3 regions of the Streptomyces sp. NPDC053079 genome follow, and region 1 is predicted to be linked to each of the others. Evidence: riboswitches for the same ligand, from Rfam matches in the RefSeq annotation. Region 1 holds a riboswitch; each other region holds the start of a gene.
What was found. A riboswitch is a leader RNA that binds a small molecule or an ion and turns the genes downstream of it on or off. The one in region 1 is predicted to bind thiamine pyrophosphate.
Positions count from the first base shown of each region.

Region 2: it holds a riboswitch for thiamine pyrophosphate, as region 1 does, so the genes downstream of both, ACIGXW_RS33200 (thiamine ABC transporter substrate binding subunit) here and thiC (phosphomethylpyrimidine synthase ThiC) in region 1, are expected to answer to the same signal.
Region 3: it holds a riboswitch for thiamine pyrophosphate, as region 1 does, so the genes downstream of both, thiO (glycine oxidase ThiO) here and thiC (phosphomethylpyrimidine synthase ThiC) in region 1, are expected to answer to the same signal.

Region 1 is NZ_JBITZJ010000006.1:298,747-308,802, reverse strand. It holds gene hisC (histidinol-phosphate transaminase) at 1-661, opposite strand, end outside; gene ACIGXW_RS23665 (LacI family DNA-binding transcriptional regulator) at 999-2,111, shown strand; gene ACIGXW_RS23660 (metallophosphoesterase) at 2,467-3,564, shown strand; gene ACIGXW_RS23655 (hypothetical protein) at 3,748-4,635, shown strand; gene thiC (phosphomethylpyrimidine synthase ThiC) at 4,669-6,447, opposite strand; TPP riboswitch at 6,441-6,577, opposite strand; gene ACIGXW_RS23645 (YibE/F family protein) at 6,641-7,960, shown strand; gene ACIGXW_RS23640 (hypothetical protein) at 7,979-8,179, shown strand; gene ACIGXW_RS23635 (SPFH domain-containing protein) at 8,340-9,944, shown strand; gene ACIGXW_RS23630 (SsgA family sporulation/cell division regulator) at 9,941-10,056, opposite strand, start outside.
Region 2 is NZ_JBITZJ010000011.1:82,989-93,044, forward strand. It holds gene ACIGXW_RS33180 (hypothetical protein) at 1-963, shown strand, start outside; gene ACIGXW_RS33185 (hypothetical protein) at 1,093-2,019, shown strand; gene ACIGXW_RS33190 (ABC transporter ATP-binding protein) at 2,129-3,151, opposite strand; gene ACIGXW_RS33195 (ABC transporter permease) at 3,152-4,765, opposite strand; gene ACIGXW_RS33200 (thiamine ABC transporter substrate binding subunit) at 4,849-5,940, opposite strand; TPP riboswitch at 5,936-6,041, opposite strand; gene rlmN (23S rRNA (adenine(2503)-C(2))-methyltransferase RlmN) at 6,074-7,183, opposite strand; gene ACIGXW_RS33210 (phosphatidate cytidylyltransferase) at 7,370-8,473, opposite strand; gene frr (ribosome recycling factor) at 8,473-9,030, opposite strand; gene pyrH (UMP kinase) at 9,198-9,977, opposite strand.
Region 3 is NZ_JBITZJ010000001.1:287,625-297,680, reverse strand. It holds gene bfr (bacterioferritin) at 1-216, opposite strand, end outside; gene ACIGXW_RS01315 (sulfite oxidase-like oxidoreductase) at 418-1,041, shown strand; gene ACIGXW_RS01310 (deoxyribonuclease IV) at 1,072-1,926, opposite strand; gene pknB (Stk1 family PASTA domain-containing Ser/Thr kinase) at 1,977-3,965, opposite strand; gene ACIGXW_RS01300 (thiazole synthase) at 4,068-4,871, opposite strand; gene thiS (sulfur carrier protein ThiS) at 4,881-5,111, opposite strand; gene thiO (glycine oxidase ThiO) at 5,108-6,286, opposite strand; TPP riboswitch at 6,284-6,396, opposite strand; gene ACIGXW_RS01285 (NAD(P)/FAD-dependent oxidoreductase) at 6,585-7,811, shown strand; gene ACIGXW_RS01280 (Rv2175c family DNA-binding protein) at 7,903-8,268, shown strand; gene thiE (thiamine phosphate synthase) at 8,360-9,031, shown strand; gene metF (methylenetetrahydrofolate reductase [NAD(P)H]) at 9,118-10,035, shown strand.

The DNA.
Region 1 (10,056 bases):
AGGTCCGCAGCACACAGACGTTGGGCCGGGTGCGGTAGAGGTCGATGCCGTTGGGGACGGTCTCGTCGCGGATGAACTCCAGGTACGCCTCGTCCAGGACCACCAGCACGTCGGAGGGCACCCGGTCCAGGAAGGACTCCAGCTCCGCCCGGCGCACGACCGTACCCGTGGGGTTGTTGGGGTTGCAGACGAAGATCAGCCGGGTCCGCTCGGTGATCGCGGCGAGCATGGCGTCCAGGTCGTGCACATCGCCCTCGGCCAGCGGCACCGGCACCGGCGTGGCCCCCGAGACCTGGGTGATGATCGGGTACGCCTCGAAGGAGCGCCAGGCGTAGATCACCTCGTCGCCCGGGCCCGCCGTCGACTGGACCAGCTGCTGCGCGACGCCGACCGAGCCGGTACCGGTGGCCAGGTGCGTCAGCGGCACGTCGAAGTGCTCCGCCAGCTCGGCCATCAGGGCGGTGCAGGCCATGTCGGGGTAGCGGTTGAGCGAGGAGGCGGCGCCGACGGCGGACTCCAGGACCCCGGGCAGCGGCGGATACGGGTTCTCGTTGGAGGACAGCTTGTACGCGACCGGGCCGCCGGGCGCCGCCGGCTTGCCGGGCTTGTAGGTCGGCACACCGTCGAGCGCCGCACGCAGCTTGGGGGTCTTCTCGGTCACCGTAGATCCTCCTCCACCACCACTGACATGAATACTGCACACCTTATGAGGATTGCCCCGGGCGGCGTCCAGGTCTTTGGGAGCGCTCCTCTTTCCGGTGCACGCCGTGGCGGGCGCCGTGGCGCGCATCCCCCGTGAAGGTGAGTTGAGACCTCTTCGAGACCTGGACCAATCATGAGGGGTGGATATGCCACGCCCCGACGCCACCGCACACCCACCCTTAACTGCCTGCGTTTCCATGGTCATTGAAGGGAATCGCCACAGCAGAAACGTGCCTGTCAACAGTCAAATAGGACGCCCTGCCAAAGGACCACCCGAGCCCTACTATCGGCTCGCCATGACAGCAGCAGGGAAGCATCAGGTGAGCCGGGCGGAACCGTCCCGCAGGGGCAGTCGGCAGGGGCGGGCGGGCATTCGGGACGTGGCCGCCGCCGCCGGGGTTTCGATCACGACCGTCTCCGACGCGCTCAACGGCAAGGGCCGGCTACCGGACGCGACCCGCCGCCATGTCCGCGAGGTCGCCGACCGGCTGGGCTACCGCCCGTCCGCCGCGGCCCGCACCCTCCGTACGGGAAAGTCCGGGCTCATCGGCCTGACCGTGACCACCTACGGGGATGAACCTTTCACCTTCACCGAATTCGCCTACTTCGCCGAGATGGCCAGGGCCGCCACCTCCGCCGCGCTCGCCCGCGGCTACGCCCTCGTCATCCTCCCGGCCACCTCCCGGCACGACGTGTGGTCCAACGTCGCCCTCGACGGCACGGTCGTCGTGGACCCCTCCGACCACGATCCGGTCGTCTCCGACCTGGTCCGCCAGGGCATCCCCGTCGTCTCGGACGGCCGGCCCGCGGGCTCCCTGCCGGTCACCGCCTGGGTCGACAACGACCACGAGGCCGCCGTGCTGGGCATCCTCGACCACCTCGCCGACGCCGGCGCCCGCCGGATCGGCCTGCTCACCGGCACCACCACGGACACCTACACCCGGCTGTCCACCACCGCCTACCTGCGGTGGTGCGAGCGCGTGGGCCAGGACCCGGTCTACGAGGAGTACCCCGCCCACGACCCCTGCGCGGGCGCCGTCGCGGCCGACCGGCTGCTCGCCCGCCCGGACCGGCCCGACGCGGTGTACGGGCTGTTCGACCCCAACGGCACCGACCTGCTCGCGGCCGCCCGCCGCTACGGTCTGCGCGTACCCGACGATCTGCTGCTCGTCTGCTGCAGCGAGTCCACCGTCTACGCCACGACCGAGCCGCCCATCACCACGCTGTCGCTCAAGCCGCGCCGCATCGGGACCGCGGTCGTCCAGCTCCTGATCGACGCGATCGAGGGCCTGGACACCGGCCGCCCGGTGGAACAGGTCATACCCACCGAACTGATCGTCCGGACCTCCTCCGAACGACGTCACCCGCGCACCACCGTCAGCCCGCCGCGCGGACCCGCCGCGACCTGACCCGCAGCTGCCCGCCCCGGCCGACCGCGACCCGGCCGGCGCCCGGGCCGCGACCCACCAGGACCTGCCACGCCCGGACCGCGTCAACCGGAGTGGACCCGGTGTCCGGCGCACGAGGAAGCGGGTCACCGACCACGGGGAGCCGCCCGGAGCCCGTCTGACCGGCGCGAACGGCTCATCAAACGGCTCATTTGGGGAGAAATGACCGGCGATCCCGGTCTCCCGCCCCGATTCACAGCCCCTGGTGCGTCACAACCCGCGACGGTCATTCCTATGATGGGCGCACGACACCACGGACCGCCGTCGACCAGGCAAGGTCCACAAGGTGCACGGCGGCGCGATGGTGGAGGGGTCGATGACTCAGGGGGCCGGTCAGGGACCTGCGGCACGGACCGCGGCGGCGATGCCGCCCTTCCCCGGGTACGCCGCTCCCCCTCCCATGCCCGGTTACGACCGGGCGGTCCCGCCCCCGCAGGCGGCTCCCGAGTACCCGGAGTACCCCGAGGGGTACACACCCACCGCGCGCGACCTCCCGGTCATCGCCCAGAGCGCTCCTCCCCAGGACGTGCCCACCGTCGAGCTGACCCCCCTGGCCGCTCCCCAGCACGAGCCCCTGCCCACCGGCCCGGGCCCGCTGTACGTCGTGGGCGACGTCCACGGCTACCTCGACGAGCTGTACGAGGCGCTCGCCGCCCAGGGGCTCATCGACGCCCAGGGGCACTGGGCCGCCGGCAACGCCCGCCTGTGGTTCCTCGGCGACTTCACCGACCGCGGCCCGGACGGCGTCGGCGTGATCGACCTCGTCATGCGGCTGTCCGCCGAGGCCGCCGCCGCCGGCGGCTACTGCAAGGCCCTCATGGGCAACCACGAGCTGCTGCTCATCGGCGCCAAGCGGTTCGCCGACACGCCGGTCAACTCCGGCGCCGGCACCGCCTCCTTCCAGGCGGCCTGGCTCCTCAACGGCGGCCAGCGCACCGACATGGAGCGCCTGGAGGACCACCACCTGCAGTGGATGTCGCGCCTGGACGCCATGGCGCGCGAGGACGGGCACCTGCTCGTCCACTCCGACACCACCGCCTACCTGGAATTCGGCGACTCCATCGAGGACGTCAACGACGCGATCACCGAGGCCCTGCAGCGCAACGACCCCGATGAGGTCTGGGACCTGTTCCGCAAGTTCACCAAGCGGTTCGCCTTCCGCGACGAGGACGCCGGCCCGATGGCCGTACGGGAGCTGCTGCAGACCTACGGCGGCGCCCGCATCGTGCACGGCCACAGCCCCATCCCCTACCTCCTGGGCGAGGTCGGTACCGAGGAGGCGGACGAGGACGGCGGCGGCGCGCCGGTGGTGGACGGTCCGCATCTTTACGCCGACGGGCTGGCGCTCGCCATGGACGGCGGCGTCACCATGGCCGGAAAACTGCTGGTCGTGCAACTTCCGCTGGCCGGCTGAGGGTTCAGCGGGGCGCTCCACGGGCAGATGAGGAGTTCCACCGGCGCGGGGTAATTCGGGAAACACACTGTCACCCCGCGCCCGTGCGGCTCTACCATCGGCTTATCCGTAGCAGGCTCTCCTCCGTTTCCGCCCACTGCCCGGTGGTACAGCCGGCATCAAGGCCCTACGGAGCATCGGGGGATGCACATGAACAGCGCTCCGCACCTGTTGGCCGAGGACCGCCCGGAATTCGAGCGGGTTCTCGACCAGGCGTTGCGTTCAGCGGACCGAGACCCTGAGATCAGCGCACTGGCCGCCGCGATAGGACAGCGGCTCAATACCGAACAACTGCGCACCATGGCACTCAGCGCCATGTCCGCCATCTGCGCGTGCGCGGCGACGGAATACCAGGACTTCCTCGGCGCGCGCGAGGAACTGCGCGCCCGGTCGGCCGCCGCCCGGCCCCGGCCGGTCGCCAGCGCGGTGGCGCACGGCGGCGAGGGCAGCCACGGCAGTGCGCCCTCCCCCGAGACGGAGCCCGCCGACGTGCCCGAGGACGAGGGCGCCGGCGCAGGAGCGGTCCTGGCCGTCCTGGCCCCGGCCCTGGCGGGGATCGCCGCGTTCCTCTTCCTGCTGATCGGCTACGTCATGCGGACGGTCGGCTCGAGCGAGCCCGTCGCGGGCCAGATGATCACGGTCGGCTGGTGGTTCGGCGGCTTCACCGTCGCCGGAGTGCTGGTCGCCATGTCCGGCATGCTGCGCACCGCCCTGCGCAACGGCCGGCAGCAGGAGGCGCCGCACGGCGACGGCCTCTCCGAGGCGGCCGAGCAGGCCCGCGAGGCCTGGCGGCGGGCGCTGCTGGAGCGCGGCATCCTGCCCTTCCTCCGCGAAGCGCTGGCCAACGGATCGGGGCCGCGCCCCGCCCCCGTACGCAGGCAGCCGTCCGGCCCCGGCCGCACCCCCCAGCTCGGTTACTCCCGGCCCGGCTTCTCCAGCCCCGACAGCGACCCGTCCTCGTCCACCCGTGCGGGCTTCACCAGCCCGGATTTCACGAGCCCCGAGTTCGGCACGGACCACCGGCCCGAATAGGCCGGTGGTCCACCGTCGGCCGGTCCGCGCGGTTCAGTCCGCGATCGGCAGATATACGCGATTGCCCGAGGCCGCGAACTCCTTGGACTTCTGCGCCATTCCGGCCTGCGGATCGACGGCTTCCCCGGCGGCGACGGCAAGATCTCCCCCGTGCTCACGGCGAATGTCCTGGGAGATCTTCATCGAACAGAACTTGGGTCCGCACATCGAGCAGAAGTGCGCCGTCTTCGCCGGCTCGGCCGGAAGCGTCTCGTCGTGGAAGGCGCGGGCCGTCTCCGGGTCCAGGGCCAGATTGAACTGGTCCTCCCAGCGGAATTCGAAACGCGCGTCGGAGAGGGCGTCGTCCCACTCCTGCGCCCCGGGGTGGCCCTTGGCGAGATCCGCCGCATGCGCGGCGATCTTGTAGGTGATGACGCCGGTCTTCACGTCGTCGCGGTCCGGCAGGCCCAGGTGCTCCTTGGGCGTGACGTAGCAGAGCATCGCCGTGCCCCACCAGGCGATCATCGCCGCGCCGATCCCCGAGGTGATGTGGTCGTACGCCGGTGCGACGTCCGTCGTCAGGGGGCCGAGCGTGTAGAACGGCGCCTCCTCGCAGATCTCCTGCTGGAGGTCGATGTTCTCCTTGATCTTGTGCATCGGGACATGGCCCGGGCCCTCGATCATCGTCTGGACGTTGTGGCGCTTGGCGATGGTGTTGAGCTCGCCGAGCGTCCTGAGCTCCGCGAACTGCGCCTCGTCGTTCGCGTCCGCGATCGAGCCGGGGCGCAGGCCGTCGCCCAGGGAGTACGTGACGTCGTACGCGGCGAGGATCTCGCAGAGCTCCTCGAAGTTCTCGTAGAGGAACGACTCCTTGTGGTGCGCCAGGCACCACGCGGCCATGATCGAGCCGCCGCGCGAGACGATGCCGGTCTTGCGGCGGGCGGTCAGCGGGACGTAGCGCAGCAGCACGCCGGCGTGGACGGTCATGTAGTCGACGCCCTGTTCGGCCTGCTCGATGACCGTGTCCTTGTAGATCTCCCAGGTCAGCTCCTCGGCCTTGCCGTCGACCTTCTCCAGGGCCTGGTAGAGCGGGACGGTGCCGATGGGGACGGGGGAGTTGCGCAGCACCCACTCGCGGGTGGTGTGGATGTTGCGGCCGGTGGAGAGGTCCATGACCGTGTCGGCGCCCCAGCGGGTGGCCCAGGTCATCTTCTCCACCTCCTCCTCGATGGAGGAGGTCACGGCGGAGTTGCCGATGTTGGCGTTCACCTTGACCAGGAACTTCTTGCCGATGATCATCGGCTCGATCTCCGGGTGGTTCACGTTCGCCGGGAGCACGGCGCGGCCGGCCGCGATCTCCTCGCGGACCGTCTCGGGGGAGACGTTCTCGCGGAGGGCGACGTACTCCATCTCCTCGGTGATCTCACCGCGGCGCGCGTACGCGAGCTGGGTCACCGCGGCGCCGCCGCGGCCCCGGCGGGGCTGGCGGGGGCGGCCGGGGAAGACGGCGTCCAGGTTCTTCAGGCCGCCGCGGGGCGAGGTGTGCTTGATGCCGTCGTCCTCGGGGCGCATGGGGCGCCCGGCGTACTCCTCGGTGTCGCCGCGGCCGATGATCCAGTTCTCCCGGAGCGGGAGGAGGCCGCGCCGGACGTCCGTCGCGACGGCTGGATCGGTGTACGGGCCGGAGGTGTCGTACAGCCGTACGTCCTGCCCGTTGGTGAGGTGCACTCGCCGCACCGGAACCCTGAGGTCCGGCCGCGAGCCGGTCACGTAGTCCTTGTGCCAGCCGATCTCCCGGCCGGTTTCGGACGTGCGTGCATCCTGCGAGGTCATCAGACCAGTCTCCCTACGCCGGCATTACCCGGTAACAGGTTCGGCGGTCGACGCAGCGGCGTCCGTACGTGTTCCGTACGGAGGTCAGCGCCCTCTCAGCCCGGTGCTCCGAGCTCCCGCGATTGCAAAAAGGTGGCACCACGCTAGCGCCTTCCGGCGCGGAGCTGCCAGGGGGGCTTGCGATGATCGGGGGGTGACCCCCACTGATCCCAGCCCTCACACCCCCCACGCACACGGCCATTCCCACGGGCATGGCCATTCCCATGGCCATGGCCCCGCGTCACCCGTTTCGGCGCATTTGCGCAAGGTGATCGCGGCGGTGCTCATCCCCTTCGCGGTCGCCGTGGTGACCGGCCTGATAGTCCTCTGGCCGGGCGGCGCCCCTCCGCACCAGCACACCGGTGTGGGCCTCGACCAGAAGACGGAGTCGGGGCGGGTGGTGAAGATCGAGGAGTTCACCTGCCCCAGGTCGGGCGGGCAGCCGCCGCAGCAACAGCAGGCGCCGCCGGGTGCGCCGCCGGCCGACCAGGGGCCGTGCGAGAAGGCCACGATCGAGGTGGCCTCGGGCCCCGACAAGGGGAAGACCTTCACGGAGGTCGTACAGCCGAGCGCTTCCCGCCGCTATGACGTCGGGCAGAAGGTGGTCCTGGCGTACGCGCCTAAGGCCCCGGAGAATCTGCGCTATTCGGTCACGGACGTGGACCGGACCTTCCCGATGGTGGTGCTCGCCGTGGTCTTCGCGCTCGCGGTCGTGGTGGTGGGGCGGCTGCGCGGGCTCTTCGCGCTGATCGCGCTGGTGATCAGCTTCGGGGTGCTGACGCTGTTCATCCTGCCGGCGATCCTCCAGGGCTCGAACCCGCTGCTGGTCGCCGTGATCGGCGGCAGCGCGATCATGCTGATCGCGCTGTACATGTGCCATGGGCTCACGGCCCGGACCTCGGTGGCGGTGCTGGGCACGCTGATGTCCCTGCTGGTCATCGGCCTGCTGGGGTCGCTGTTCATCGAGTGGGCCCATCTGACGGGCAACACCGACGACCAGACCGGCCTGGTGCACGGGCTGTATCCGCAGATCGAGATCCGCGGCCTGTTGCTGGCCGGCATCATCATCGGCTCGCTGGGCGTGCTCGACGACGTGACCGTCACCCAGACCTCGGCGGTGTGGGAGCTGAAGGACGCCGATCCGACCGCGAATTGGCGCAAACTGTACGGCTCGGCGATGCGCATCGGACGGGACCACATCGCATCGGTGGTGAACACGCTCGTGCTCGCCTACGCCGGCGCGTCCCTGCCGTTGCTGCTGCTGTTCACCATCGCCGACAGTGGGGTGGGGACGGTGGCGACGAGCGAGATCGTCGCGGAGGAGATCGTCCGCACGCTGGTGGGCAGCATCGGGCTGGTGGCCTCGGTCCCGGTGACGACCCTGCTGGCGGCGCTCGTTGTCAGTGCCGACCGGCACAATGCGAGCACGGGGAGAACGCGGTCGCGGGGCGGCAGGCGCCGCCGCGCGAAGTGAGGAAACGGGGGGCTTCCTGTGGTCGGTGCGCTGGGCAGAGTGACGGGGACGGTCGGTCCGGGGCTGGTCGGCGAGGTGATGGTGCGGGTGCGGGGCGGTGCCGAGGCGTTCCTGGCCTATCCGGCCGAGGGGGACGGGCGCATCGAGCGGGGCACGGTCGTCGTGGTCGTGGAGTATCTGCCGCCCCGCACGGTCTATGTGACGCCTGCCTACGGCTGAGGCGCGACGGCCGGGTGATGGCGGGTTTCCTTACGTGGTGTTGCCGGTTCCGGGCGTTCAAGATCCAGTCGAGGGGGTAGGGGCGTCTTCGCCCGGGTACGCCCGGGCGGACTCTTCTTGATCACACGGCCCGGGACGGGCCGCAAAAGGGGGGCTACGCATGTTCATTGGCATCGTGGCGGGGGTCGCGCTCGTCGCGGTCGGCATCCTGCTCGGGCTGTTCAAACTCATGTGGCGGGTCGCGGAGCCGAACGAGGCCCTGGTCATCTCCGGTTCCAAGCACCGCACGGAGGGCCTGGAGGAGGGCATGGGCTTCCGGATCGTCACGGGGCGGGGAACGCTCGTGCTGCCGGGGGTGCAGGTGGTGCGGAAGTTGTCACTCGACCTCAACGAGGCCGATTTGAACGTGGATTGCGTGACGAAACAGGGCATTCCACTCAAGGTGCATGGCGTGGTCATCTTCAAGGTGGGGGACGACTTCGTCTCCATCGCCAACGCCGCCCGCCGCTTCCTGGACCAGCAGAAGTTCATGGCGGAGCGGGTGCACAACGTCTTCGCCGGTCATCTGCGCTCGATCGTGGGCGGATTGACCGTGGAGGACATGATCCGCGACCGGGAGCGGCTGACGGGCGAGACCCGGGCCGCGTCGGGCACGGAGATGGAGAAGCTGGGCCTGATCATCGACTCGCTGCAGATCCATGAGATCCAGGACCCCACGGGCTACATCAAGAACCTCTCCGCCCCGCACGCCGCCGCGGTCCAGCGGGACGCCCGGATCGCCCAGGCGGAGGCGGACCGGCTGGCCACCGAGGCCGAGCAGCAGGCCGCCGCCCGGATGTCCCAGGCGACCCGCGACAGCGAGATCCTGCAGGCCGGCTATCAGGCCGAGCGGGACAGCGCCGCCGCCAAGGCCCGCCAGGCCGGCCCGCTCGCCGAGGCGGCGGCCCAGCAGGAGGTCGTGGTCCAGGAGACCCGGGTCGCGGAGCTGGCCGCCCAGCGCCGGGAGCAGCAGCTGCAGGCCGACGTGCGCAAGCCCGCGGACGCCGCGGCGTACGAGAAGCGGACGCTGGCCGAGGCCGAGCGCGACGCCCGCATCTCCGCGGCCCAGGCCAAGGCCAAGGAGACCGAGCTGGCGGCGGCCGCCGAGGCGACGAGGGTCAAGACGGCGGCCGCCGCCGAGGCGGAGGCCACCACGGCACGCGGCACCGCCGCGGCGGCGGCGACCCGCGCGACGGGCGAGGCCGAGGCCGCGGCGGCGCAGGCCAAGGGTCTGGCCGCGGCCGAGGCGGCCCGGGCGAACGGCCTCGCCGAGGCCGAGGCCATCAAGGCCCGGGCCGCGGCACTGGCCGAGAACCAGGACGCGGTGGTGGCGCAGCAACTCGCGGAGAACTGGCCCGAGATCGTGCGGGCCGGGGCTCAGGCGTTCGGGAACGTGGACCACATGGTGCTGCTGAACGGGGCGGACGGCATGTCCGACCTGTTCGCGAAGGCGCTGACGATGGGAGGTACGGGGCTGGGGCTCGCGCGGCAGCTGCTCGCGACCATGGGCACGGCCGACGGGCCGGGCACCCGGGCGAGCACGGGCGTGAACGGTGACAGTGTCGACAAAGCCACCGGCGAGCAGGGCGGCAGCGGTCCGGGGGTGAGGATTCCGGCGCCCGCGGCCCAGGGTGCGGCACCGCGCTCCGAGCGGGTGCCGATCGAGGGGGTCGAGGGGGACGGCGGCAGCAGCGGGCCCAAGCGCCCGTCGGCTGCGGCCGGCTAACCGGCGTTCTGACCCTCGGGGTTGCCGGCGAGGATGCTGTCCAGCGCCGCGGCCAGGTCGTAGTCGAAGTCGGCGACCGAGTGCTCCTCGCCCAGCGGGGCGACCCGGTCGG
Region 2 (10,056 bases), on a different contig from region 1:
ATGGACGCCATCGGCTTCGGCCCGGCACGGCTGTCCCTCCTCGCGGCGACGTCGACAGCCCTGTCGTGCGGGCTCGGCAGCGCCGTCGCCCTGCTGGTCTACCTCCAGCTGCGGGGCGACCTGGGCGGCACCCCGAGCCGGGCGGCCGCCTCGCTGCTGGGCGGGAACGCCGCCCTGCCCTGGGCGGCGACCCTGACCCTGCTCGGGCTGCTGCCGGCGCTGGCCGCCGGCGCGTGCGTCATCGCCCTGCGCCCGCGCAAGGAGCGCAGGGCGGGCGCACCGGAGCCCGACCCCTCCGGCGCCCCCGCGACCACGCCACCCAAGGCCGCCAGACCCGGCTACGCGGGCCTGCCGTGGGGCGTCGCGATCATCGCGTGCGGCCTCGCCCTGGAGGCGTACGTCGGCCACGCGCCGGCCCCCGCCCCGAACACCCTGCTGGCCCTGCCCGGCCAGGACGGCGGCGCCTCCCCGGGCCTGCTGGGCGGCTGGCTGCTGGCCTCCCTCGGCCTGGTGCTGGCCGGCCCCGGCCTGACCCACTGGTGCGGCACGCTCCTGTCGGCCGGACGGCCCGGGCCGATGCGGCTGCTGGCCGGGCGGATACTGCAGGACGCAGCGAGCCGACTCGGCCGGCCGCTCGGCGTGCTGTGCGCGGTCGCCGCGGCGGCGCTGGCGGCCTCCGAGCTGTACGGCGCGGCCTGGGAACCGGCGGGTCCCCGCCCGTTCGGGCCGCTCACGGGGCTGGGCGCGGCGGTCGTGATGGCCTGTGTGACGGCCACGGCGATCACCGCAGCCCTGGACACTCGCCAGTCCCGCTCGGAGACCACGGCGGCCCTGCTGCGGCTGGGCGTCCCGCCGTCCGTGCTGCGCGGCGCGGCGGCCGTGCGCACGGGCGTCCTGCTGGCCGTGCTCGCCCCGCTGACCTGGCTCATCGCGGAGCTGACCACCCTTCCCCTGACCCGGTGAGGAACAGGGCCGGGGTCACAGTTCTTGACCAGTTCTTGACTCAAGGCAACTCCGACGCCGAAAAGTACGTCTGCCCAGAAGTACGTCTGCTTCAAAGCAGGACGGGCCATCAGGCGAACGGAGCTATTGGTGATCATCGGCCTTGTCACGGCTGTCGCAGCCTCGGCGTGTTACGGCACAGGATCCGTCCTGCAAGCCGTCGGGTCGCGCAAGTCGGCCCAGAGGGAGGCCGCCAAGGCCTCCACCACGGGCACCACCCAGCACGGCGGCCCCAGCCTGTCGTCCACCGCGAAGGCCGCGGTGACCTGGGAGTTCATGGTCGGCACCGTCCTGGACTTCGTCGGCTTCGCGCTCGGCGCGCTCGCCGCCCGTATGCTGCCGCTCTTCCTCTCCCAGACGGTCATCAGCGCCAACCTCATCGTCACCGCCCTGCTGAGCATCAAGCTGCTGGGCATCCGGCTGAACAAGCGGGAGTGGATGTCGATCGGCGTGGTCTGCTCGGCGCTGGTGCTCCTGGCGACCGCCGCCGGACACGAGGGCAGCGGCGAGGCCGCCCGGTCCACGCACTGGTGGCTGCTGATCATCTCCGTCGTGCTGATGGGCGGCGGCTGGGTGGCCGTCCACTTCCTGGGTTCGAAGGCCGCCATCCTGGCCGGTCTGCTCTCCGGCCTCGGCTTCGGCGCGATCGGCGTCGGCGTCCGCATCCTCGACGGCATCGACCCCTTCGACCTGCCGACCATGCTGGCGGACCCGGCGCTGTACGCCATCCTCATATCCGGCAGCGTCGGCATGTACCTGCACACCGTCGCCCTGCAGATCGGCTCGGTCAACGGCGCCACCGCCGCGCTGGTCGTCGGCGAGACGGTGCTGCCCGGCATCATCGGCGTGGTGTGGCTGGGCGACGCCTCCCGCGAGGGCTTCGCGTGGATGGCGATCCTCGGCTTCCTGCTGGCCGTGGCGGGCGCGGTGGCCGTCGCCTGGTTCGGCGAACCGGACGCGCATGCGGCGACGCCGACGGCTCCCGAGCAGGAGCCCACACCGAGCACCGTGAGCTAGGTCCCGGCCGGACGGGCTGGAAATCCAGCCCGTCCGGCGTTCGAGGACACCGCGCGCAGCGCGGTCCGGGGGTCCGGGGGCGGAGCCCCCGGTTTCGGGAAGGGGCGGGTCAGGGGAGAACCGCGACCTCGTCCGCCCCGAACGTCACTCCCACCCGCTGCCCCAGCCCCGGCGCAGACGCCAGCCCACAAGCCGCCTCCAGCTCAGGCCCGTCCTCCGGCCGCAGCATCACGGCCACGTGGTCCCCCCGGAACGTCCGCGCCACCACGTCACACGACAGCCCCTCGCCCGCCGAAGCGATCCGCACCCCCGCCGGCCGCACCAACACCCGGCACGCCCCCTCCGCCGTCCCCGGCGGCACCGGCACCCGGCCCCACACCGTCTCCGCGGAGCCACCCCGCACGGTCGCCTCGACCACGTTGTCGAAGCCCAGGAAGCGGGCCACGAACTCCGACGCCGGCCGCTGCCAGACCTCCAGCGGCGTACCCGCCTGGGCGATCCGCCCGTCGCGCATCACCACCACCCGGTCGGCCAGCGCGAACGCCTCGCCCTGGTCATGGGTGACCGCCAGCACCGTCGTGCCCAGCCGGCCGAAGAGCGACCGCAGCTCCACCACGAGCCGTTCCCGCAGACCCCGGTCCAGCTGCCCCAACGGCTCGTCCAGCATCAGCAGCCGCGGCTCGGGAGCCAGCGCCCGGGCCAGGGCGACGCGCTGCTGCTCACCGCCCGACAGCTGCCCCACCGACCGCTTGTGCGCGCCCGGCAGGCCCACCAGGTCCAGCAGCTCGTCCACCCGGCGCGCCGTCTCCGCCCGCCCCGCCCCGCGCATGCGCAGCCCGAAGGCGACGTTGCCGGCCACGTCCCGCTGCGGGAAGAGCTGGTGGTCCTGGAACATCAGGCCCACGCCGCGCCGGTGCGTGGGCACCCCGGCCTGGTCCTCGCCCGCCAGGGACACCCGCCCGGCGTCCGCCCGCTGCAGCCCGGCCACCACCCGCAGCAGCGTGGACTTGCCGCTGCCGCTCGGCCCGAGCACACAGACGATCTCGTGCTCGGCGACGGCGAGGTCGACGGCGTCCAGGGCGGGCCGCCCGCCGAAGCCGACGGTCACCCCTTCGAGTCGCAGCAAGGACACCTAGAACTCTCCCGTACGGTCGGTGCGAATGCGCTCCAGTACCAGCAGCGCCACCGCGCACACCAGCATCAGGATCGTGCTGAGGGCCATCGCCTGGCCGTAATTGAGCTCGCCCGGGCGGCCGAGCAGCCGGGCCACGGCCACCGGAAGGGTCGGGCTGTCGGGCCGGGCGATGAAGACGGTGGCCCCGAACTCGCCCAGCGACACGGCGAACGCGAAGCCCGCGGCCACCGCGAGCGCCCGCCCGACCAGGGGCAGGTCCACCTCGCGCCACGCCCGCAGCGGCGAGGCGCCGAGCACGGCCGCCGCCTCCCGCAGCCGGGCGTCCACCGCGCGCAGCACCGGCAGGACGGTCCGTACGACGAAGGGCACGCCCACCAGTGCCTGGGCCAGCGGCACCAGGATCCAGGAGGTGCGCAGGTCCAGCGGAGGCTCGTCCAGCGCGATCAGGAAGCCGAAACCGACGGTCACGGCGGAGGTGCCCAGGGGCAGCATCAGCAGCGCGTCGAAGCCCCGCACGAGCCGGCCCTCGCGCCGGGTGAGCGCCGCCGCGGCGAGACCGCCCACCACCACCGCGATGACCGTGGCGGCCAGGGCGTACGCCAGGGAGTTGCCGATCGCCTCCAGAGGCGCGACGACGAACGTAGCGCCGCCCTCGCCCGCCGAGGCCAGGGCGCGGTAGAAGGCCAGGCCGTAGCCGTCGGGCCCGTCGAAGGAGCGCAGGACGAGCACCACGAGCGGTACGAGCACGAGCAGCGCGACGACGGCCAGGACCGAGCCCAGCAGCGCCCACTGGGCGGCGCCCTGCGGGCGGCGGGCGGTGCGGGAGGCGTCCACCAGCTTCAGCGTCGCCTCCCGCCGCCGCACGGTCCAGGCGTGCACGCCCAGCAGGGCGGCCACGGCCGCGAACTGCACGAGGGTGAGGACGGCGGCCGTGGGCAGGTCCAGCAGCTGTGCGGTCTGCTGGTAGATCTCCACTTCCAGCGTGGCGTAGTGCGGCCCGCCGAGGATCTGGACGACGCCGAAGGAGGTGAAGGTGAACAGGAAGACCATCAGGGCGGCGGCGGCCACGGCCGGGCCCAGCGCGGGCAGGGTCACCCGCCGCCAGGCGGCGAGGCGGCCGGCGCCCAGGACGCGCGCCGCCTCCTCCTGGCGGGGGTCGAGCTGGGCCCACAGGCCGCCGACCGTACGGACGACGACGGCGTAGTTGAAGAAGACGTGGGCGAGGAGGATCGCCCAGACCGTGGTGTCCAGACGCACCCCCCACAGCTCGTCCAGCAGCCCCCCGCGTCCCAGCAGCGCCAGGAAGGCCGAGCCGACCACGACGGTCGGCAGCACGAAGGGGACGGTGACCACGGCCCGCAGCAACTGCTTGCCGGGGAAGTCGAAGCGCGCGAAGACGTACGCGCCGGGGAGCGCGAGCAGGAGCGTGAGGGCGGTGGAGGCGGCGGCCTGCCAGGTGGTGAACCACAGGACATCGCCGATGCGGGGGTCGGTGACGACCTCGCCGATGCGGGCGAGCTGCCACTGGCCGCCGGCCTTCAGGCCGCGGGAGACGATCGCGGCGACGGGGTAGGCGAAGAAGACCCCGAAGAAGGCGAGCGGCACGGCCATCAGGGCGAGCCGCGTCGCCGTCCGCCGGGGGCCGCCCGGCAGGGGTGCCTGACGGGCGGCCGCTCCGGGGCCGGTCTCGGGACCTACTTCAGGACGAGCGAGGACCATTCCTTGACCCACTGGTCGCGGTTCTTGGCGATCTTCTCGGGCGCGAGCGTCTCCGGGCGGTCGATCCGCGCGCCGTACTTGGTGAAGACCTCGGGCAGCTTGGCGTCCTGGTGGGCCGGCTTGACGAACATCTGGAGGGGCATGTCCTCCTGGAACGTCCTGCTCAGCAGGAAGTCGATCAGGGCCTTGCCGCCCTCGGCGTTCTTGGCGCCCTTCAGCAGGCCCGCGAACTCGATCTGGCGGAAGCAGGTGCCCGTCGCCACGCCGGTCGGGCCCTCCTTGGGCTCCGGCTTCACGCCGAGGACCTCGGCGGGCGGGCTGGAGGCGTAGGAGACGACCAGGGGCTTGTCGCCCTTGGCCTTCCTTCCGGCGGCGGAGCCGGAGAAGCGGTCGTTGTAGGCCTGCTCCCAGCCGTCGACGACCTCGACGCCGTTGTCCTTCAGCTTCTTCCAGTAGTCCTTCCAGCCGTCGTCGCCGTACTTGGCGACGGTGGCCAGCTGGAAGGCCAGGCCGGGCGAGGAGGTCGCGGCGTTCTCGGTGACCAGGAGGTTCTTGTACTCCGGCTTGACCAGGTCGTCGAAGGACTGCGGCGGGGCCAGCTTGTGGTCCGCGAAGTAGGCGCGGTCGTAGTTGACGCAGATGTCGCCGGTGTCGACCGGGGTGACCCGGTGCTCGGCGGCGTCGGCCTGGAGGTCCTTGGGGACGCCGTCCAGGCCCTTGGCCTCGTACGGCGCGAACAGGCCGTTGTCGAGCGCGCGGGAGAGCAGGGTGTTGTCGACGCCGAAGAAGACGTCGCCCTGCGGGTGGCTCTTGGAGAGGATCGCCTGGTTGACGGCCCGGCCGGCGTCGCCGCTCTTGAGGACCTTGACGGTGTAGCCGGTCTGCTCGGTGAACTTCTCGAGCACGTCCTTGGAGGCCGCGAAGGAGTCGTGCGAGACGAGGGTGACGGTCTTGTCCCCGGACGCCCCCGAGCCCTTGTCGTCCGAGCCGCCGCAGGCCGCGAGAACGGGCAGGCCGAGCGCGACGGCGGCCGCCGTGCCGAGGGCACGCCGAAGGTTGGTGTTCATGGTGGTGCTGACTCCCTACGCCGGTATGACCCGGATCAGGTCCGAGGGTCTGCGGGCTGTGCCGCACTCTCAGCGCTTGCTGCGCTCCCCTGTCGGATTGTTCATTTGTACGAGTTGATGCAGAGGGACAGTATCAGCGCTCGGTGGCGGCCAGCTGTCCGCACGCCCCGTCGATCTCCTGGCCACGCGTGTCACGCACGGTCACGGGCACGCCGTGGGCCGCGATCGCCTCGACGAAGGCCCGCTCGTCCTCCGGCCGGGACGCCGTCCACTTCGAGCCGGGGGTGGGGTTGAGCGGGATGAGGTTGACATGTACCCGCTTGCCCTTGAGGAGCCTGCCGAGCAGGTCACCGCGCCACGCCTGGTCGTTGATGTCGCGGATCAGGGCGTACTCGATGGAGATGCGGCGGCCGGACTTCTCCGCGTACTCCCAGGCGGCGTCGAGGACCTCGCGGACCTTCCAGCGGGTGTTGACCGGCACGAGGGTGTCGCGCAGCTCGTCGTCCGGCGCGTGCAGCGAGACCGCGAGCCGGCACTTGAAGCCCTCGTCGGCGAAGCGGTGCATCGCCGGGACCAGGCCCACCGTGGAGACCGTGATGCCGCGCTGGGAGAGGCCCAGGCCGTCGGGCTCGGGGTCGGTCAGCCGGCGGATGGCGCCGACGACGCGCTTGTAGTTGGCCAGCGGCTCGCCCATGCCCATGAAGACGATGTTGGACAGCCGGGCGGGGCCGCCGGGGACGTCGCCGTCGCGCAGGGCGCGCATGCCGTCGACGATCTGGTGCACGATCTCGGCCGTCGAGAGGTTGCGGTCCAGGCCCGCCTGGCCGGTGGCGCAGAACGGGCAGTTCATGCCGCAGCCGGCCTGGGAGCTGATGCACATGGTGACCCGGTCGGGGTAGCGCATCAGGACGGACTCGACGAGCTTGCCGTCGTGCAGGCGCCACAGGGTCTTGCGGGTGGTGTCGTTGTCGCACGAGATGTGCCGCACCACGCTCATCAGGTCCGGCAGCAGCTCGCCGGCGAGCTTCTCGCGGGACGCGGCCGGGATGTCCGTCCAGGCCGCCGGGTCGTGCGCGTACCGGGCGAAGTAGTGCTGGGAGAGCTGCTTGGCGCGGAACGGCTTCTCGCCGATCGCGGCGACGGCCTCGCGGCGCTCGGCGGGGGTGAGGTCGGCAAGGTGCCGCGGGGGCAGCTTGGCCCCGCGGGGGGCGACGAACGTCAGTTCTCCAGGCGCGGGGGCCATGAGCGAAAACTCCTCATTGCGACGAGAGCGGATGATCTCCGCAGTCGCGGAGCCAGCGGCAGGACGATGCCGGAACCCGGAGGTCTCAGAAAGGGGCACCCCCGCGTGCGCGGGGCCGGAAAAGGGCCCGCCGCGCAGCGACGAGCCCTTCCAGGGTACCTGGCCCGTCTCCGGGCCCGATTCGATCTAGGCGGAGCCCACGAACGCCACCATCAGCAGCCACACCACGGGCGCGGTCGGCAGGAGCGAGTCCAGCCGGTCCATGATCCCTCCGTGGCCGGGCAGCAGGGCGCCCATGTCCTTGATGCCCAGGTCCCGCTTGATCATCGACTCGCCGAGATCGCCCAGCGTGGCGCTAACGGCGACCGCGAGGCCGAGCAGCAGCCCCTCCCACCACACGCCGTCCTCGATCAGGAAGTGCATGCACAGCGCGCCCGCCACCATGGCGAACGCCACGGCGCCGAGGAGCCCCTCGCGGGTCTTGCCGGGGCTGATGCGCGGGGCGAGCTTGTGCTTGCCGAACCGCCAGCCCACCGCGTAGGCCCCGGTGTCGCTGACGACCGTCAGGACGAGGAACGTCAGCACCCGCCAGGCGCCGTCCTCCGCCGAGAGCATCAGCGCCACGAAGGTGGCCAGGAACGGCACGTAGAACGCCGCGAAGACGCCGGCGGTGACGTCCTTGAGGTAGTCGTCCGGCGGCTCGGTCATGCGCCACACCAGCACGGCGAGCGCGGTGAAGGCCATGGCCACCCACGCGCCCTCGGGCCCGTTGACATAGCCCGCGACGATCATCGCGGCGCCGCCGATGGCCAGCGGCACCAGGGGTGCCTTGATGGCCTTGCGCTCGGCGAGCCGGGAGGTCAGCTCCCACAGCCCGACCACCACGGCGAGAACGATCACGCCGAGGAAGACGGGCTTGTAGATGAACAGGGAGGCGAGGATCACCGCGCCGAGGCCGACACCGACCCCTATCGCGGCACGCAGATCCCGGCCCGCGCTCTTCTTCGCCTTGGCCCCCTGGGGGGTGGCAGGCTCCTGCGGCCGGATGTCGGGCTCCTGTTCATCGCGGAACAGGGGACCACCGATGTGGGCGGCCCCCTGCTCACGGTCGTCCTGGTCTCCCCCTGCTCCGGGCACGATAGGCATGGGCCGAGTCTGCGCCGCGACGCCCACGTCGTGCAGGGGACCCGCCGGAAGGGGCACCTCCCGGGGGTAGCCGGGAGCGATTCCCTGATCGGTGGACCCCCAGTGTCCGGCGCGTGGCGGGGCTCCCCAGGATGCGTCGTTCATCAGACCTCGAGCAGCTCGGCTTCCTTGTGCTTGAGCAGCTCGTCCACCTGCGCGACGTACTTCGCGGTGGTGTCGTCGAGCTCCTTCTCCGCGCGGCGCACCTCGTCCTCGCCGGACTCCTTGTCCTTGACCAGCTTGTCGAGCTGGTCCTTGGCCTTGCGGCGGATGGAGCGGATCGAGACCTTGGCGTCCTCGGCCTTGGTCTTGGCGACCTTGACGTACTCCTTGCGACGCTGCTCGGTCAGCTCCGGGAAGGTCACCCGGATGATGTTGCCGTCGTTGCTCGGGTTGACGCCGAGGTCCGAGTCGCGGATCGCCTGCTCGATGTTGCGCAGCGCGCTCTTGTCGAACGGCGTGACCACGGCCATGCGCGGCTCGGGCACCGAGAACGACGCCAGCTGGTTGATGGGCGTCAGCGCACCGTAGTAGTCCGCCACGATCTTGTTGAACATCGCCGGGTGCGCACGCCCGGTGCGGATCGCCGCGAAGTCCTCCTTGGCGACCACGACGGCCTTCTCCATCTTCTCCTCGGCCTCGAGGAGGATCTCTTCGATCACCACTTGCTCCTGGTGTTATCAGTAAGCAGAGCCTCGCCCCTGCGCGCGTCTTCTCCTGCACGGTGTCCGACCGGCAGGCAGTTGTCCATCCCCGTGCCGAGGTCTTCCCACGGCACGGGGTTGCCGCCCGTGCCCCTGCGGTGCGCGGTACGGGCGGCGGTGCGGGCTCAGTCCCGCGTGGCCTGGTCGCTCACGAGCGTGCCGATCTTCTCACCCTTCACCGCACGCGCGATGTTGCCCTCGGCCAGCAGCTCGAAGACCAGGATCGGCAGCTTGTTGTCCATGCACAGGCTGATGGCGGTGGCGTCGGCGACCTTGAGGCCGCGGGCGAGCACCTCGCCGTACTCCAGCGCGTCGAACTTCACCGCGTCGGGGTTCTTCTTGGGGTCGGAGTCGTAGACCCCGTCGACGCCGTTCTTGCCCATGAGGATCGCCTCGGCGTGGACCTCGAGGGCGCGCTGGGCGGCGGTGGTGTCGGTGGAGAAGTAGGGCATGCCCATGCCCGCGCCGAAGATCACGACGCGGCCCTTCTCCAGGTGGCGCACGGCGCGCAGCGGGATGAACGGCTCGGCGACCTGGCCCATGGTGATGCCGGTCTGGACCCGGGTCTCGACGCCTTCCTTGGCCAGGAAGTCCTGGAGGGCGAGGCTGTTCATCACGGTGCCGAGCATGCCCATGTAGTCCGAGCGGGCCCGGTCCATGCCGCGCTGCTGGAGCTCGGCGCCGCGGAAGAAGTTGCCGCCGCCGATGACCACGGCGATCTCGTAGCCCTCACGGACCACGGCCGCGATCTCGCGGGCGATGGCGTGCACGACGTCGGGGTCGACGCCCAGTCCGCCGCCACCGGCGAAGGCCTCACCTGACAGTTTCAGCAGGAACCGACGGGGCTTGCCCTGGTCGGCGCTCTTGTCGTCGGCGGCCTGCTTGGTGTCCGCGCCCTGGTTCATTGGAGTTCTCCTCGTGCACATACGAAGAAGGCCATTGCCGGATGGATCCTTTCGGTTCCTTCTGCGGCAATGGCCTCCT
Region 3 (10,056 bases), on a different contig from region 1:
CTGATAGTTCGGCAGCCCCTCCAGGAAGATGATCCGGTCGGTCAGGACCTCGGCGTGCCGCATCTCGTCGAACGACTCGGCACGGGTGTGCGAGGCGATCTTGGTCCAGCCGTGGTGCTCCTGCAGCTTCGCGTGCAGGAAGTACTGATTGATGGCCGTCAGCTCGGCCGTCAGCTGCTCGTTCAGGAACTCGATGACCTCGGGGTCGCCCTGCATCGCAGAGTGCTCCTTCCTGGGGGCACCGCCCACGGCCGTCCAGGCCTGTGGGGGAGTGTGGCTTGCAGGTTGCGCGCGCATCCTCGCACTGCCCTTCGGAGCCGTCCAGTAAGTGCACACTTAGTGGGAGTTGCCCCGATACGTCGGTACGGGCCCGGGCCCTGGTCATCACCACTGCCGAAGGTCTGTCACCATGGACCCATGGGTCAGTCGGAAAGCCGCAAAGGGGAGCATCTCCAGCTGCCTCCGGGGCAGCGGCTCCAGCGCGGATGGCCGGTGACGCACTACGGGCCGGTCCCGAAGTTCAAGCCGGACCGCTGGGAGTTCCGTGTCTTCGGTTCGACCGCCGACGGCGACAAGCACTGCTGGACGCACGAGGAGTTCTCGGCGCTGCCGTACACGACGGTGGTGGCGGATCTGCACTGCGTCACGAAGTACAGCATGCTCGGCGCCGAGTGGGGTGGGGTTTCGGCCCGTACGATCCTCGAACTCGCCCCGCCCGCACCGGAGGTCACGCATGTGATGGTGTGGGCCGAGTACGGCTTCAGCTCCAACCTCCGGCTCGCCGACTTCACCGCCGAGAAGACCGTGTTCGCCACCCACAAGGACGGCGAGGCCCTCACCGCCGAGCACGGCTTCCCGGTCCGCCTGGTCGTGCCGCACCTCTACGCCTGGAAGGGCCCCAAATGGGTGCGCGGCGTGGAGTACATGACCGCCGACCGGCGCGGCTTCTGGGAAGAACGCGGCTATCACAACATCGGCGACCCCTGGCGCGAGCAGCGCTACTCCTACCAGGAGCAGCCGGGCGAGGGCCCGGAGCTCTAGCCGCCCGGCCCCCGTGGCCGGGCGCGGCGGTCAGCCGTCCCGCAGGGCCTTCAGCCGCGCCACGTCCGCGGCGTGTCCCTCCGGGCCGCCCGGCGTCTCGATCGTCAGCGGCACGCCGCGCGTCGCCGGGTGCGTGAACAGCTCGGCGAAGGGCTCGGCCCCGATATGGCCGGAACCGATGTTCTCGTGCCGGTCCTTGTGCGCGCCGACGACGTCCTTGGAGTCGTTGGCGTGAATGAGCCCCAGCCGGCCCTCGCCGACCACGCAGACCAGTTCGTCGAGCGTCTGCTTCATCCCGCCCGGCCCGGCCAGGTCGTGCCCGGCGGCGAAGAGGTGGCAGGTGTCCAGGCAGACCCCCAGCCGGGGGTGGTGCTCCAGCGCCTCGAAGTACGGCCCCAGATCCGCCGCCAGCGAGCACAGCGAGGCGCCCTGACCTGCCGTCGGCTCCAGCAGCAGCCGCGGGTCGTCGTCGTGGACGAGCTCCTCCAGCAGGGGCAGCAGCCGCTCGTGCACCTGGGCCAGCGCCTCGTGGCGGGGGCGGCCGCCGGTCGCGGAACCGGTGTGCACGACGACGCCGCGCGCCCCGATCTCCCGGCCCCGGCGCAGGGAGTGCCGCAGCGACTCCACCGACTTCTCGACGGTGGCCTCGGTGTGCGAACCGAAGTTGATCAGATAGGGCGCGTGCACGAAGACGGGCAGCGACTCGCGGGCGCAGGCCTCGCGGAACTCCTCGTCCTGCCGTGCCGTGCCGGCCGGGGTCGCCCAGCCGCGCGGGTTGGCGACGAAGACCTGGACGGCCTCGGCGCCCATCGCGCGGGCGTACGGCAGCCCGATGCGGGCCAGGCCGCCGGCCACGGGGATGTGGCCGCCGACGGGATTGCGCAGCCGGCCGGGAAGGACGTCGTCCGTGGTCGCGGTGATCGTGCTCACGATGGTCAGAATCCGCTCTTCATCCGGATGACGATGGTCTCGCCCTTGGCGGCCTGCTGGCCGGCGCGCACGGACTGGCTCTCGACCGAGTCCTTCGGGAAGAGGAACGGCCGGTCCACCTTCACCTGGAAGCCCGCGTCCGTCAGGGCCTTCTTGGCGTCCGCCTCGCTGCGGCCGGTGACGTCCGGGACGGCGACCATCTCCCTGCCCTTGGAGACGGTCACGGTGACGGTGTCGCCCTCGGCGGCCCGCGAGCCCCTGGCGGGGGACTGCTCGGCCACGGCGCCCTTGTTCTGCGGGGAGAAGACCTCGGTGTCCGAGACCTTCACCTGCAGCCCCGCGCCGGTCAGCGCGGTCGTCGCGTCCGCCACGGACAGTCCGGTCACGTCCGGGACGTTCAGCGGCCGGCCCTTGCTGACGACGAGCGCCACGGGCGACTCCGGGCGCAGCTGCGCACCGGGGCGCGGGTCGCTGGAGAGCACCGCGTCCTTGGGCGTCTCGTCGCTGAACTGGCGGCTGACGTCGCCGACGGTCAGCCCCAGACCCTCGATCTTCCGCTTGGCGTCCGCGAAGGGCATGCCCGCGAGGTTGGGCACCTCGGCCCGCTGGGGGCCGCGCGAGATCGTGATCGTCACCTTGCCGGTGTTGCGGATGCGTTCGCCCGGCTTGGGGTCGGTGGCGATGATGTGGCCCCGCTCGACGGTGTCGCTGAACGCCTGCCGGGTCTTCACGCCCAGCCCCGCCTTGTCCAGCTCGGAGGTCGCCTTGGCCTCGGTCATGTCCAGGACGGCCGGCACGGAGGTGAACTGGCCGGAGTTGATGTACCAGACACCCGTGCCCGCGAGGATCGCCAGCAGGGCGGCGGCCGCCGCCAGCACCCAGCGGCGCGGCAGCGGCCACCCGGTGCGCGGCGGGCGGACCGGGGCGTGGTGGCCCGGCGGCGGTGCGGCGGGCGTGGGCGGGAGCTCCAGGCGAGAGGTGCGGTTGAGCTGGTCGTCCTCGGCGCGCGGCGGCAGGGGCTGCGCGGTGATCCGCGGGATCACGCTCGTACGGTCCTCGGAGCCCGCCTGAGCCGCCTGGCCCGGCTGTCCCGCCTGGTCCGTCCGGGGCGCCGACGCCTGCGGCGGCATCGCGTCCAGCTGCTCGGGGGTCAGGGAGGCGCGCGCCCGGCGGACCTCGCCCAGCAGGGCGACCGCGTCGGCCGGCCGCTGCTGGGGGTCACGGGCTGTGGCGGCGGCCACCAGGGCGTCCAGGCCGGGCGCGAGCCCGGGGACGGCCGCCGACGGCGGCGGTACGTCCTCGTGCAGGTGCTGGTAGAGCACCTGGGCGGGGGTGGCCCCGCTGTGCGGCTTGGCGCCGGTGAGCATCTCGTAGAGCACGACGCCGCAGGCGTAGACGTCCGCCCGGGGGTCGGCCGTGCCGTGCTCGATCTGCTCGGGGGCCAGGTACGACACCGTGCCCAGGACCGAGCCCGTGCTGGTCGTGGTGTTGGTGTCCACCGCCCGCACCAGCCCGAAGTCGGCGACCTTGACCCGGCCGTCGTCGCCGATCAGGACGTTCTCCGGCTTCATGTCGCGGTGGACCAGCCCCGCCAGATGCGCGGCGCCCAGGGCCGCCAGCACCGGCTCGACGACGTCGAGCGCGGCGCGCGGCTGCAGGGCCCCGCGCTCGCGCAGCACGTCGCGCAGCGTGCACCCGGCCACGTACTCCATCGCGAGATAGACGTACCGGCCGTCGGTGCCCTGGTCGAAGACGCTCACCACGTTGGGGTGGTCGAGCCGGGCCACGGACTTGGCCTCACGGATGAAGCGGTCCACGAAGGCCCCGTCGGCGGCCAGCGAGGGGTGCATCACCTTCAGGGCGAGCACCCGGTCGAGCCGGGTGTCCAGCGCGCGGTACACCGTGGCCATGCCGCCCACGGCCACCCGCGCCTCGACGCGGTAGCGGCCGTCGAGCAGGTGATCGACGAGGGGGTCCGGCAGGGTCGTATCCACGGCATAGGAGTTTACGAGCCATGACCGACACCCCGTGCGCGTTGTGCCTCGCTCGCGCTTTCTGAAGCCGAACAGTGACAGGAATGCCCGTTCGGGGCGGCGCTACGGGCGGCCGAACGCCGGCCGCTCGGGATCCAGGTCCGCGCGGCCCGCCACCGGCGACGACGCCTCGGCGAAGTGCCGGCGCGGGATCCGCCCCGCCCGGTGGGCCAGCCGGCCCGCCTCCACCGCGTGCCGCATGGCCTCGGCCATCATCACCGGCTCCTGCGCGCGCGTCACGGCCGAGGCCAGCATCACGGCCGCACACCCCAGCTCCATGGCCAGCGCGGCGTCCGAGGCGGTGCCCGCGCCCGCGTCCAGGATCACCGGGACGCCCGCGCGCTCGGTGATCAGCTGGAAGTTGTGCGGATTGCGGATGCCGAGGCCGGAACCGATCGGTGCGCCCAGCGGCATGATCGCCGCACAGCCGACGTCCTCCAGCTTGCGGGCCAGGACCGGGTCGTCGTTGGTGTACGGCAGCACGGTGAAGCCGTCGTCCACCAGGATCTCGGCCGCGTCCAGCAGCTCGATGGGGTCGGGCAGCAGGGTGCGCTCGTCGGCGATCACCTCAAGCTTGACCCAGTCCGTGCCGAGCGCCTCGCGGGCCAGCCGGGCGGTGAGCACCGCCTCGCCGGCCGTGAAGCAGCCCGCCGTGTTCGGCAGCACCCGGATGCCGTGCTTCTCCAGCACCGACAGCACCGAACCACGCACAGTGGCGTCGAGGCGGCGCATGGCGACCGTGGTCAGCTCGGTCCCGGAGGCGATGAGGGCGCGTTCGAGCACGTCCAGGCTCGGGGCGCCGCCCGTGCCCATGATCAGCCGGGAGGTGAAGGAGGTGTCCGCGACGGTGAGCAGATCGTCAGCCATCTGTGCTGATCAGCCCCCCTGCACCGCGGTGAGGACCTCGACGCGGTCGCCGTCGTCGAGCACGGTCTCCTGCCACCGGCCCCGGGGCACGACGGCTTCGTTGACGGCGGCGGCGACGCCGCTGTGCGCGTCGGTGAGCGTCGAGACGAGCCCGCCGAGGGTCGTCCCCGCCGGGACGGCGCGGCGCTCTCCGTTGACGCTGACGCTGATGGTGTGGGTGGCGACTTCGCTGCCGGTCATGCGGACTGCTCCTGGAATGCGGGGGTGAAGCGTCGGGGGGAGAAGGGGCGGGCCGCCTCGGGCAGCCGCCCGGTGGTCAGGACCTCGGCCATCACGTCACCGGTGACGGGGGTCAGCAACACGCCGTTGCGGTGGTGACCGGTGGCCGTGAGCAGCCCCGGCAGCTCGGTCGGACCGAGCAGCGGGGCGTTGTCCGGGGAGCCCGGGCGCAGCCCCGCGAGGGTCTCCACCAGGGGCAGCTCGGTGATGCCGGGCACCAGCTCGTGGGCGTCGCGCAGCAGCTCGTAGACGCCGCCCGCCGTCACGGTGGTGTCCCAGCCCAGTTCCTCGGTCGTCGCGCCGACGACCAGCTCGCCGTTCTCGCGCGGCACCAGGTACACCGGGCCGCCGCGGACGACCGCCCGCAGCGTCCGGGAGAGGAACGGCCGGTGGGAGGCCGGGACGCGCAGCCGCAGGATCTGGCCCTTGACCGGGCGGACGGGCGGCAGCACGTGCTCGGGCACGCCCGCGAGGCGGCCGCTGAGGCTGCCCGCCGCCAGCACCGTCTGCCCGGCGGCGACGCGGGTGCCGTCCGCGAGCTCCGCCCCGGCGGCCCGGCCCGCGGCGATCAGGGCCCGTACCGCCTCCGAGCGGTGGAAGACGACCCCGGCCCGCTCACAGGCCGTCAGCAGGGCCCGCGCGAGCCGCCGGGGGTCGGTCTGGTGGTCGCCGTCCACCCGCAGCCCCCCGCGTACGCCGGGCGCGAGCATCGGCTCCAGCCGGCGGCACTCGCGCCCCGACAGCCACTGCGACTCCAGGCCCGACCGCTGCTGCAGCGCGTGCAGCTCCCTCAGGTGCTCCCGGTCGTCGGCGTCCAGCGCGACGGCCAGCGTGCCGCAGGCGCGGTAACCGGTGTCCTGGCCGCTGGCCTCCTCCAGCTCGGCCGTGAACTGCGGATAGCGCCGCGCGGAGGCCAGGTTGAGGGCGAGCAGCGTCTGCTCGCCGTAGTGCAGTTCGGTCACGGCGGCCAGCATCCCGGCCGCCACCCGCGCCGCGCCGCCGCCGGGCGCAGGGTCGGCGACGGCGGTGCGCAGGCCGCGCTGGGCGGCGCGCCACGCCGTGACGAGGCCGATGACGCCCCCGCCGATGACGAGGACGTCGCAGGAATGGTGCGCAGGATTTCGATGCGCGTGCATGGGCGTCCAGCCCCTCCCTTCGCCGGCATGACCCGGATCAGGTTCGTACGGTCGGAGGCCGTCCAGCCTCCCTCTCAGCCCGGTGCGTCCGGGCTCCCGCGAGTGCGTGCAGCGGCCACCCTAGTACGCGCCGAGGACCGCCCGGAAGGGCGGCCGCACCGCGCGGAGGGCTGGACGCGCGCCGCGCCGCGCCCCCGTGGGGGAGCCGGGGGAGCGGGGGCAACCCCCGTGACGTTGTGTCAGAGGTCTCCTCACGCGGTGCTGCGGCAGACGCGGGCCGCCGTCCTACAGTGATCGGGTGAGCGAGCAGACGAAACCTTCCGGTGACCGGCGCGTCGTCATCGTCGGCGCGGGCATGGCCGGGGTGCAGACCGCGGTCGCCCTGCGCGAGCAGGGCTGGAACGGCGCGATCTCCCTGCTGGGGGCCGAGCCCCACCAGCCCTACGACCGGCCGCCCCTGTCCAAGGCCGTGCTGCTCGGCAGGGCGGAGGGATCCGCCTTCGAGGTGGACTTCGACTCGCTCGGCATCGACCTGGAGCTCGGCCTGGAGGCCACCGGCCTGAACGCCGACGAGCACGTCCTGCAGACGCGGCGCGGCCCCGTGCCCTACGACGTGCTGGTCATCGCCACCGGCGCCGAGCCGATCACCCTGCCCGGCGGCGAGGACCAGCCGGGCGTCCACGTGCTGCGCACCGTCGACGACGCCGAGCGGCTGCGCCCGGTCCTGGCCGGGCAGCGCGACGTCGTCGCCGTCGGGGCCGGCTGGATCGGCGCGGAGCTCGCGACCGCCGCGCGCGAGGCCGGCTGCCGGGTGACCGTCGTCGAGGCCGCGGACCGGCCGCTCGCGGGCGCCATGCCGGCCGAGGTCGCCGCCCACATGGCCGAGTGGTACGCCGACAGCGGGGCCCGGCTCCTCACGGGCGCGCGCGTGGCCGCCGTGGAGCCGGGGGCGGTCCTCCTCGCCGACGGCACCCGCCTGCCCGCGGACGCGGTGGTCGTCGGCATCGGCGCGCGGCCCGCGACCGGCTGGCTGGCCGGCTCGGGCATCGAGCTCGCACCCGACGCCTCCGTCGTCACCGACGACCGGCTGCGCACCTGCCTGCCGGACGTCTACGCGGTCGGCGACTGCTGCTCCTTCCCCTCGGCCCGCTACGGCGAGCGGCTGCTGGTGCACCACTGGGACAACGCCCTGCAGGGGCCGCGGACCGTCGCCGAGAACATCGTCCACGGGCCCGCGGAGAGCCCGGTGTACGACCCGGTGCCCTACTTCTGGTCCGAGCAGTTCGGGCGCTTCGTGCAGTACGCGGGCCACCACGCGGGCGCCGACGAGCTCCTGTGGCGCGGCGACCCCTCGGGGGCGGCCTGGACGGTGTGCTGGCTGCGCTCGGGCGTCCTGGTGGCGCTGCTGGCCGTGGGGCGGCCGCGCGACCTCGCCCAGGGGCGCAAGCTCATCGAGAAGGGCGCCGCGCTGGACCGCGCGAAGGCGGCGGACGCCTCGGTTCCGCTGAAGTCCGCCGCGCTCTGAGCGCCCGGTGGGGTGATGTCGGCGGGGGTTCCCGGCCCGGCTCGGGTCAACCCGGCTACCGGCTGTCAGTCCCGGATGGCAGGCTTGTCCCGTGACCGAGATTGACGCAAAGATCGATGCTCTCGTCCCCGCCTGGCTCAACCTCCCCGACATCGCAGAGAAGCTCGATGTCGAGGTGACGCGCGTCCGGCAGCTGGTCAAGGAAGGCCAGCTGATCGCGGTGCGCCGTGGCGAGAACCGAGTGCTCATGGTGCCCGCCGACTTCATCGGCGAGGGCAAGGTGGTCAAGGGCCTGGCCGGGACCTTGACGCTGCTGCGGGACGACGGCTTCAGCGACGAGGAGATGCTGGAGTGGCTCTTCACTGCCGACCCCACCCTGCCCGGCACGCCCGCGCAGGCGCTGCGCGAGAATCGCGGCACGGAGGTGAAGCGCCGCGCCCAGGCGCTCGCCGTCTGACCGAGACCGAGTGAACCGTCCGGCGTACGGGCCGGGGGACGCCCAGCGGGCGGTCCCCGGCCCGTACGCCGCCGACCCGGGGAGAGACCCGATGTCCGTCACCGCGCGCGAGCGGCTCGCCGACGCCCGGCTGTACCTGTGCACCGACGCGCGCAAGCGCCAGGGCGACCTGCCGGAGTTCCTGGACGCGGTCCTCGCCTCCGGCGTCGACATCATCCAGCTGCGCGACAAGGGCATGGAGGCGGGGGAGGAGCTGGAGCACCTCGCCGTCTTCGCCGACGCGGCCCGCCGCCACGGCAGGCTGCTGGCGGTCAACGACCGCGCGGACGTCGCGCACGCCGCCGGCTCCGACGTGCTGCACCTGGGCCAGGGCGACCTGCCCGTGCCCGCCGCCCGCGCCGTCCTCGGCGAGGACGTGCTGATCGGCCGCTCCACGCACGCGGAGGCCGAGGTGGCCGCCGCCGTCGCCGAGCCCGGCGTGGACTACTTCTGCACCGGCCCCTGCTGGCCGACCCCCACCAAGCCCGGCCGCCACGCCCCGGGGCTGTCCCTGGTGCGCTACGCCGCCGCGCTCGAGCCCGTACGGCCGTGGTTCGCGATCGGCGGCATCGACGAGGGCAATCTGGACGAGGTGCTGGACGCCGGCGCCCGGCGCGTCGTGGTGGTGCGGGCCATCACCGAGGCGGACGACCCGGGCGAGGCCGCCGCACGGCTCGCCGGGCGGATCCGGGCCCACGCGGGACGCCAGCTGTCCGAGGCGTGAGACACCCGCTGGATACCGGTCGGGCGAAAAGGGCAAATCACCGATCTGGCTTGGGGGCCCCACGGGCCGCTGGTTAACTTGCCGGTATGGCCCTTGGCACTGCCTCCACCAGGACGGACCACGCGCGCACGGTGCGTGACCTGCTTGCCTCCGGCGAGCGTTCGTATTCCTTCGAGTTCGCCGCCCCGAGGACGGAGAAGGGCGAGCGGACGCTGTGGAACGCCATCCGCCGCATCGAGGCCGTCGGCCCCACCTTCGTCTCGGTGACCTACGGCGCCGGCGGTTCCTCCCGCGACGGCACCGTGCGGGCCACGGAGCGGATCGCGACCGACACCACCCTGACCCCCGTCGCCCACCTGACCGCGGTCAACCACTCGGTGGCCGAACTGCGCAACATCATCGGCCAGTACGCCGACGTCGGCATCCGCAACATGCTCGCGCTGCGCGGCGACCCGCCCGGCGACCCCATGGGCGAGTGGGTGCGTCACCCGGGAGGGGTGCGCTACGCCGCCGACCTGGTCCGGCTCATCAAGGAGTCGGGTGACTTCTGCGTGGGCGTGGCCGCCTTCCCCGAGATGCACCCCCGGTCCACGGACTGGGAGACCGACATCGGGCACTTCGTCGATAAATGCCGGGCGGGCGCGGACTTCGCGATCACCCAGATGTTCTTCTACGCCGAGGATTACCTGCGGCTGCGTGACCGGGTCGCGGCCGCAGGTTGTGACACTCCGATCATTCCGGAAATCATGCCGGTCACCAACGTGCGACAAATTGAACGATTCGCACAGCTCAGCAACGCGGCGTTCCCCCCGGACCTGGCGGAGAGGATCCTCGCGGTGAAGGACGACGCGGCCGCTGTACGCTCAATCGGGATCGAGTACGCGACGGACCTGTGTGCCCGGTTGATGGCCGAGGAGATTCCCGGGTTGCACTTCATTACCCTGAACCACTCCACGGCCACGTTGGAGATCTACGAGAATCTGGGACTGCACCAGCGGTCCTGACGGCCGGCCGGCGACGGCGGC